2 regions of the Nocardioides daedukensis genome follow, and region 1 is predicted to be linked to the other one. Evidence: riboswitches for the same ligand, from Rfam matches in the RefSeq annotation. Region 1 holds a riboswitch; the other holds the start of a gene.

Region 1 (4,637 bases):
AGGCGAAGCCGCCGGCGGCCAGCAGTGGCTTCCAGACCACGGCCAGGTCGATGGTGAGCAGCGCGCGCAACGGCGAGGCACCCAGCGAGTTCGCGGCCTGTCGTTGCCGGTCGTCGATGCCGGCCAGCACCGGCACCAGGGTCCGGACCACCAGTGGCAGCGCCACCAGTGCCTGCGCGATCGGCACCAGCAGGGCCGAGTCGCGGAAGTTCACCGGTGGCTCGTCGAGGGTGATCAGGAAGCCGAAGCCCAGGGTCACCGCGGACACACCCAGCGGCAGCATGAAGAAACCGTCGAGCACACCGCGCATTCGGCGCTCGGCCGTCGAGTGCGAGCGACGGGTGACGATCACCGAGACCAGCAGGCCCAGCAGCAACGCCATCCAGGTCGCGTCGACCGCGGTGCGCAGCGAGTTGAGCAGCGCGTCGAGGACAGATGCTTCGACCAGGCTGCCCTCCCCCACCGTGCCCAGCGAGCGATAGTTCCCCAGTCCCCATCCCCCCTGCACCCGGAACGAGCCGGCCACCAGGTCGAGGACCGGTGCGGTCACCAGGAGCATTCCCAGCCCCATGATCCCCAGCGCCGGGAGGTCGCGACGACGGATCGCCACGGGTGCGACCGCTCGACGCTCCACCGACGTGCCACTGCCCGAACGCGCGCGGTGTGCGGCGTACAACAGGAGGGTGACGACCACGAGCTGAAGCAGGCACAGCGCCGCGGCCGCCGGCAGGTCGAAGAGGGTCGTGGTGAGCAGGTAGACCTCGGTCTCGATCGTCGCGTAGCGCAACCCGCCGAGGATCAGCACGACGCCGAACGCCGTCGCGCAGAAGAGGAAGACCACGCTGGCCGCCGAGATGATCGAGCCGCGCAGTGCGGGCAGGGTCGCGGTCCGGAAGACCTGCCACGGCGTCGCGCCGAGGGCGGCGGCCGCCTCACCGGATCGCGGGTCGAGTCCCTCCCAGGCGGTACCGACGGTGCGCACCACCACGGCCAGGTTGAAGAAGACCATCGCGGCGATGATCGCTACCGGGGTGCCCTCCAGGTCGAGGGCCGCGAGCGGGCCACCCAGCAGGTGCTTGAAGGCGATGCCGACCACGACGGTGGGCAGCACGAACGGCACCAGGAAGAGCGCACGCAACACGGTGCGACCCGGGAAGCGGAGCCGGTGCAGGACGTATGCCGTGGGGATGCCGAGGGCGAGCGTGGCCAGGGTGGCGACGCTCGCCGACCAGACGGTGAACCACAGGACGCGTCCGACCCGGGGCCGGCCCAGCACCTCGAGCACCGCAAAGGGCGAGAAGTCGCCGTCGGGCCACAGGCCCAGGGCGAGCATCCCGCTGACGGGGAGCACGAAGAAGACGCCCATCACCAGGACCGGCACGAGTGCCAGCCCGGCAAGGGCGCTCAGTCTTCTCAACGGCTGGTGATGTCCGTCCACTCGGAGAGCCAGGCGGACCTGTTCTCGGCGATCTCTGCGGGCGGCACCGTGTAGGGATCGCTCGGCTGCTCGGCGAACTTCTCCCACGCCTCGGGCAGGGCGACGCTGTCGTCGACCGGGAAGACGTACATGCTGTCCGGCAGGGCCTTCTGCACGTCCTCGCTGAGCAGGAAGTCGATCAACGCGCGCGCACCCTCGGGGTTGTCCGCGTTGGCCAGGACGCCGGCATATTCGACCTGCTCGAAGCAGGTGTCGAGCAGGGCTGCGGTCGTCGTCGTGCCGTCATCGGTGACGGTGAAGGCCGGCGAGGTGTCGTAGGAGACCACGATCGGGCGCTTGCCCTTGTCGCTGGCTCCGGTGAAGTCACCCTCGTAGGCGTCGCTCCAGCCCTGGGTCAGCTTGGCCCCGTTGGCCATCAGCTTCTTCCAGTACGCCGGCCACTGGTCGCCGTACTCCGCGATCGTGGCGAGCAGGAACGCCATCCCCGGTGTGCTGGTCGACGCGCCGGGGATGACGAAGAGGTCCTTGTACGCCGGCTCGGTGAGGTCGGCGAGCCGCTTGGGCGCCTTCAGGTCCTTCTCGGCGAACCAGTCGAGGTCGACGTTCACGCAGACCGATCCGTGGTCGACCGGGACCATCATCTCGGCGCCCTCGCCCTGGATCCGCAGGCTCTCCGCGCCAGCCGGCAGCTCGGGCTCGTAGGCCTCGAAGACCTTCTCCTCGATCGCCCGGGAGGCGAAGGTGTTGTCCACACCGAAGGCGACGTCGCCGGTGGGGTTGTTCCGGTTCAGCGCGAGCTCGTTGGTGAGCGTCCCGCCGTCGCCGGCCGCCTTCACCTTGAGCTGGTGGCCGGAGTCCTCCTCGAACTGCTCGATGAGCTCCTTGGGCAGGTTGAAGGACGAGTGGGTGACCAGGGTGACGGTGCTGCCGCCCTCGTCGTCGTCTCCGCCCCCGACGAGCGAACAGGACGACAGCGTCGCAGTCGCCAGGAGGGTGGCTGTGGCCGTGGACAGTGCAGTGCGCAGCGCGCGGTTCATCGTTTCTCCGACTCCCTTCGCCGGTGCTAACCGGATCAGGTCCTGAGGGTCTGCGGCGGTTCCGCACTCTCAGCCCTCCGTCGGAGGGCTCCCCTGTCTGTGCTTGGCAATCTACCCGGTCGGCGACTCCGCGTTTGCGACACCCCGCGACGTGGGGCAGTGTGTGATGAACCGGCACCGCGGCCGGGCCACCTGGGGAGGGGCCAGACAGATGAACAGAAAAATGAACGGTCAGCTGAACGGGTACTGCGCACAATGACTCGCACCGCTCGGGCCTACGCCGTGGCAGCCGTGATCGCCCTCGCCCTGCTGATCGGACTGGCCGTGGCCGTCAACCCGTTCGGGGACGACTCCGCGTCGCCGCCCGGCTCCGTCGCACCCACCGCGTCCGCGACCCCGAGCCTGGCCCCCACCCCGAGTGTGCGGCCGCGCACCGCCACCGGGCCCGGCAGACCCGATCGCATCCTGATCCCGGCCCTCGAGGTCGACTCGCCCGTGGTCCCGATCCGGTCCAAGAACCGGGTGCTCGACCCGCCGGCCGATGCCAACGTGATCGGGTGGTGGAGCGAGGGCGCCAGGCCCGGCGCGAAGCGCGGCTCCGCGCTGGTCACCGGGCACACCATCCACACCGGCGCCGGCGCCCTCAAGGACCTGGAGAACCTCAAGGACGGTGACGCGGTCAGCGTGCACACCGACAAGGGCAACATCGACTACGTCGTCGAGGACGTCCGAGTGCTCACCAAGGAGGAGCTCGCCGCCCAGGCGGAGACCCTCTTCGACCAGACCAGCGAGGCGCGCCTGGTGGTGATCACCTGCGAGGACTGGGACGGCTCGTCCTGGCAGAGCAACGTCGTGGTCACCGCACTGCCCAGCTGAGCCTCACCGCCCGGCGAGCACCGGGCAGTGCGTCCCACCGATCGCATAGATGGTCGGCATGCACCGGTTGCAGTGGATGCACGCGCCGGCTCCGCCGACCTCCCCGGCCAGCCTGTTGACCAGTCCCGGCTCGAAGAGGAGCGCGCGTCCCATCGCGACGTAGTCGAAGCCGAGCTCCATCGCCTTCTCGATCGTGGCGCGCTCGTTGATCCCACCGAGCAGCATCAGCGGCATCTGGACCGCCTCGCGGAACTGGAGCGCCTTCTCGAGGAAGTAGGCCTCCTCGAAGGGATATTCCTTGAGGAAGCCCTTGCCGACGGTCCGCATCCCCCATCGCACCGGGAGCGGCATCGACGCGGCGAACTCCTTGAGCGGGACGCCGCCACGGAAGAGGTACATCGGGTTCATCAGGGAGCTGCCGCCGGTGAGCTGCAGCGCGTCGAGGGTCCCGTCGGACTCCAGCATCTGCGCGAGCTCGATGCCCTCGGGGGTGGTCAGGCCGCCCTTGAACCCGTCGCTGAGGCTGCTCTTGGCGATCACCGCGACCTCGTCGCCGACCTCGTCACGGACCGCCTGGGCGACTTGGCGTGCCAGGCGGGCACGGTTCTCCAGCGAACCGCCCCAACGGTCCTTGCGCCGGTTGAGGGCGGGGGCGAGGAAGGAGGAGATCAGATAGCTGTGGCTCATGTGCACCTCGAGCACGTCGAACCCGGCGTCGACCAGGATGCGCGCGGAGGCGGCGTACTGCTTGGTGATCCTGGCCAGGTCGGCCTCGCTGGCGGTGCGGATCATCTGCATCGACAGCGGGCTGGGCATCCGGCTGGCGGCAAGGGCGTGTACGCCGTTGGAGCGGCCGTTGGCGACCGGCCCGGCGTGGCCGAGTTGGGCGGAGATCGCCCCGCCTTCGGCGTGCACCGCGTCGGCCAGGCGGGCCAGGCCGGGCGCGGTGCGTGGACCGATCACCAGCTGCTCGGCGTGGGTGCGGCCCTCCGGAGCGACGGCGCAGTAGGCGACCGTGGTCAGTCCGACTCCGCCGGCGGCCATGGTGCGGTGGAAGTCGATGAGCGCATCGGAGACGACCCCGTCGGGGGTGCGCCCCTCGAAGGTCGCGGCCTTCACGACCCGGTTGCGGAGGCGGACCGGGCCGAGGGTGGCGGGGGCGAACGGGTCGGGGATCATGGGGACTATGCTAGAACAGGTTTCAGTTCTGGTCTTCTACTACTGTCGTTCCCGACAGCAACGCAGATGATCGGGAGACAGAGATGACCGAAGAGCACGAAGACGTC
Region 2 (4,637 bases), 1.5 Mb from region 1:
GGGTTCAGGATTCCCAGCCCGGAACCGATCGGCGAGCCCAACGGCATCACTGCGGCGCACCCCGCGTCAGCAAGCCTGCGGGCCAGCACCGGGTCGTCGTTGGTGTAGGGCAGGACGGTGAATCCCTTGCGGACAAGGGATTCGGCGGCCTCGAGGAGCTGGGTTCCGTCCGGCATCAGGTTGGTCTCGTCACCGATCACCTCGAGCTTGATCCAGTCGGTCCCGAGCGCCTCCCGCGCCAGCTCGGCGGTCAGGATCGCCTCGCGGGCGCTCAGGCAACCGGCGGTGTTGGGCAGCACCGGGACGCCCAGGCGACGGATCGTCGACAGCGGCCCACCCGCGGCGAGTGACGACGTACGCCGCATGCTCACCGTGACCAGTGCCGGCTCGGCGGCCTCGATGATCGGTGCCAGCAGTGCGGCGTTCGGCAGGCCACCGCTGCCCAGGAGGAGGTGGGAGTCGAACGCGCGACCGGCGATCTGGAGAGTCATCCGCCCTGCACCGCCGTCACGATCTCGATCCGGTCCCCGGAGACGAGGCGTCGGTCCGCGATCCTGGGTTGCGGCACGACCTCGCCGTTGAGGGCCACCGCAGTTCCGCGGCGCTCGGTGGGCAGGAGTGCGGTGAGGGGTGTCCCGTCGGCCACTTCCGTGGCGGCTCCGTTGAGGGTGATCAGCATGGATTTCCTTCCTGGCTTGACGATTCGAAGCGAGATGGGTCGAGTGCGGAATCGGGTGGCGCGCCCTCGACGGCGTCCGCGACCAGCTGCGCGGCGAGAGGGGCGAGAAGTACGCCGTGCCGGAACAGACCGGCGGCAAGGACGACGTCGTCGCGTCCCGGCGCGCGCCCGATCAGCGGGAGGTGGTCCGGACTGGCCGGCCTGTCCCGGGCGATCGCCTCGGTGAAGGTGGCCCGGTCCAGGCCCGACAGGAGGGTGCGTGCGTCCTCGATGAGCGCGTGGATCCCGCCGAGCGTCACCTCGGGTGGGGCGTCGTGCTCCTCGCTGGTGGCACCGATGACGATGCCGCCTCCGGTGCGCGGCACGACATAGACCTGACGTCCACGCACCCAGCCCCTGACCGTGCGGGTGGGCGGGTCGACACAGTGGCCGCGGATGATCTCGCCACGCACACCGCGGACCAGGTGCGACCAGGGCTGCGGGAGATGCGCGCCCGTGGCGAGCACCATCTTCTCCGCACCGAAGGCCTCCGCGCCGATGTCGGGAACGACGTCGACCCGACGGCGCAGGGCGCCGACCACCGCGCGTGGGTCGACGCTGTGGTCGTCGGCCAGCAGGAGTCCGCCAGCGACCCGTGGGTGCAGTCGGGGTTCGAGGGCGCGCACGGCCGTGTTGCCGAGCAGCTCGGCCGTGCCCAGGAGCCGGGCCTGACGTTCGACCTGCTGCAGGTCCCCGCGGTCATGGCCGACGAGCAGGGTGCCGGTGCGATGCACGGCCACGCCGAGCCGCTCGGCGTACTCCGCCCACAACGCCATGCTCCGCAGCCCCAGCCGCAGGATCTCCTCCTCGCCGTGCCAGACCTCGCTGCTCGGGCTGAGCATCCCGGCAGCGGCATGCGACGCCCCGGCACCCGGGGTCGGGTCGATGACGGTGACTTCGTGCCCGCGGCGGGCGAGCTCGTCGGCGACGGAGAGGCCGATGATGCCCGCGCCGCGCACCAGCACCCGCATCAGGACACGGCTTCGACGAGTTCCCTTGCGGCACGTAGTGGGTCCAGATGTCGCCAGATGGCACCGATCGCGGCCACGCCGTGTGCTCCGGCCCGGCGTGCGGCCCCGGCGGTGGTGGCGTCGATGCCACCGATGGCGATCAGCGGCAGGATTCCGGAGGCCTCGCGCAGCGCATTCACGCCCAGCGGGTCCGGCAGGCCGGTCTTCGTCGTGGTGGCGAAGATCGGTCCGAAGCCCGCATAGTCCGCTCCGTCGGCCCGGGCCTGCCTGACTTGGCGAGCGCTGCGGCAGGTGGCGCCGATCAACAGGCGTGGCGCCAACTGTCGGGCGGCGGCGACCGGAAGGTCCGAGGCCCCGAGATGTACGCCGTGAGCTCCCGCGGCGAGGGCCACGTCGAGGCGATCGTTGACCACCACACAGGCCCCGGTGGCCAGGGCGGACTCGGTCGCGGTGCGGAGCTCGCGGGTGGAGGCGGCCTTGGCGCGGACCTGGAACCCGTCCACTCCGAGCGCTGCCATCTCGGGCAGCAGGGTGAGGTCATCTGTGGTGTCGACCAGGCAAAAAAGTCGTGCAAGCACGGAACTGCTCCTCGCTTCCTGCGCCGGCATTACCCGGATCAGGTTCTACGGTCGGAGCGGCTTCAGCCCCATCTCAGCCCGCTGCCGCGAGCACCCGTGGTGGATTTGCCCCGACGATAGCGCAGGGGCTGGCGCCGGTCACGGCTGGTAGTTGAGGGGCACTGACCCGCGGCCACAAAACTTTCTTCGATTGGTGTCCACAGTTCGGGATATTGGCGCTGTTTCGGGGCTTCGTTGTCGGTGCTGCCTGATTGAGTTCTAGTCATGAACAACACCGCAGCCGCCACCACGTTCGGGGTCGAGGACCTCGACGGTGCTGCGCTGTGTTCAGAGGTCTCCGGGCTCTCGCGAGACGCCCTCGCAATCGCGGCACGGCGCTACGCGGTGGCCCACCAGTGGTGCATCACCCACCCGCTCCTCGATGACGGCGACGCTGCCACGTTCGGTGACGTCAGGCTGCCGGGCCTGTCCGGATGCGACTCCCGCGTCGGCGGCGAAGGAACACCCGGTGTAGCGGTCTTCGCCGTCGAGGCCTACGCCGCCACCGCAGGCCTGTCCACCGGAACCGCGGCACAGATCCTCTCCGACGCCCTCGACCTACAGCACCGCCTGCCACGCACCTGGGCCCGAGTCGTGGCACTGGAGCTGCCGGTCTGGACCGCGGCCCAGATCGCCCGCGACACCACCCGGCTCTCCCACAACTGCGTCAACTGGATCGACCAGCAGCTCGACGGACGGGGATCGTATGGGTGGAAGCAGATCCAGTTCGTCATCCGGCAAGCCATCGCCACCTTCCACCCCGAACTGATGAAGAAGGCCGAGACCGGCAAGGACGACTGGGACGTGCGCGTGAACCACGACGCCGGCTACGCGCCCGGCACCTCACGACTGGACGCGATCGGGGACAGCCTCGACCTGGAAAAGTTCCACCAGCTGATCAACGACGAAGCCACCACCCTCGGTCGCCTGGGTGACCCCGACACCCACGCCCAACGCAAAGCCAAAGCACTCGGCGTCATCGCCGACCGGCACGCCACCTGCCAGGACACCCTCGACCTCAGCGCCAGCGACCAGGCCGACGGAGGAGCGGGTGATCGAGCAGGGCGAGCAACGAGCCCGGACAGTCGAGACCACACCCCCAACCCCACTGCACAAGAGTCCGACGGTGCTGCCGGTCTGCAGCGCAGCCCGCTCACTCCCGAGGACTGCCCAGCCGACTACACCAAGGATGCGGTCCTCGACGCGATGGCCACAGCCCGAGCCGCAGCAGAAACAGCCGGGAAAGAGACTGGATCTGGCCGCCGCAGCCCTTCCGCGAACGGCACCTCCGATGGCCGCGACGCAGGCGGCCAGGGACATGCACCCAACGGTGGCCTGGCCGCCGCACTCGCCGATGCACAAGCCACCGCAGAAGCTGCCTTCGACGCCGCAGCCGCAGCCCGCGCCGCCTCCGTGGCGGCCGGATTCGGCGACCCGATCCACCCCACCACCGGCGCACCGCTCCCCGCGACCCGGTCCTACGTCACCGCCAAGCTCCACCTCCACTTCACCCTCGCCGACATCATCCGCACCCTGCGCGGCGACCTCGACCCCGACACGAAAGTGGTCGACGCCGGCAGGCTCGGAGCCCAGCTCCTGAGCCTCGTCCAGGACTGGCTGTCCCGGCTCGGATCAAACGCCCGGATCACACCCGTGATCGACCTGACCGAAGCCTGGGCCGTCGACCAGCACAACCCACCCGAGCGGATGCGCGAACAGGTCCAGCTCCGCGACCAACACTGCGTCTTCCCCTACTGCACCATCACCGCCAACCGCACCGACCTCGACCACATCGACGCCTACGACCCCCACGGTCCACCCGGGCAGACCAACCCCGACAACCTCGCCTGCCTGTGCAGGAGCCACCACCGGATGAAAACCTTCGCCGGCTGGACCTACCGGCGCGAACCCGACGGGTCCTACCACTGGAGCGACCCCTACGAACAGCGATGGCGAGTCACCCCCGGACAAGGCACCACCCCGCTCGATCCACCGGACGAGCACGCCATCAACCTGGCGGCCTGACCTTCGGTCAGGGAGCGAACAGGTCTCCGTGCTCGGCCACCCGCTCGAGCGTCTCCTCGAATCGGCACTGCTCGAGCTCGAGTGGATCATCCGCGCCGGCCTCGATCTCCGCCCACGTGCGCGGCGTCGCGACGTACGGCTTCTCCTTGCCCCGCAACGAGTAGGGCGAGATCGTGGTCTTCGATCCGGCGTTCTGCGACCAGTCCAGGAAGACCTTCCCGCCGCGTCGTGCCTTGGTCATCACCGCGGTGACCAGCTTGGGGTGCTCGGCCTGGAGCTCCTCCCCGATCTCCTTCGCCACCGCGG

The links. A riboswitch is a leader RNA that binds a small molecule or an ion and turns the genes downstream of it on or off. The one in region 1 is predicted to bind thiamine pyrophosphate.
Region 2: linked by a shared signal. The riboswitch ahead of BJ980_RS16430 (thiamine phosphate synthase) and the one ahead of BJ980_RS09425 (thiamine ABC transporter substrate-binding protein) in region 1 are both predicted to bind thiamine pyrophosphate.

The regions. Positions count from the first base shown of each region.
Region 1 covers NZ_JACCAA010000001.1:1,888,156-1,892,792, forward strand. Annotated here, with positions in the region: gene BJ980_RS19280 (ABC transporter permease) at 1-1,438, opposite strand, end outside; gene BJ980_RS09425 (thiamine ABC transporter substrate-binding protein) at 1,414-2,475, opposite strand; TPP riboswitch at 2,471-2,580, opposite strand; gene BJ980_RS09430 (class F sortase) at 2,731-3,351, shown strand; gene BJ980_RS09435 (oxidoreductase) at 3,355-4,530, opposite strand; gene BJ980_RS09440 (hypothetical protein) at 4,614-4,637, shown strand, end outside.
Region 2 covers NZ_JACCAA010000001.1:3,372,768-3,377,404, reverse strand. Annotated here, with positions in the region: gene BJ980_RS16445 (thiazole synthase) at 1-491, opposite strand, end outside; gene thiS (sulfur carrier protein ThiS) at 488-679, opposite strand; gene BJ980_RS16435 (FAD-dependent oxidoreductase) at 673-1,689, opposite strand; gene BJ980_RS16430 (thiamine phosphate synthase) at 1,689-2,267, opposite strand; TPP riboswitch at 2,265-2,375, opposite strand; gene BJ980_RS16425 (HNH endonuclease signature motif containing protein) at 2,532-4,331, shown strand; gene ligD (non-homologous end-joining DNA ligase) at 4,339-4,637, opposite strand, start outside.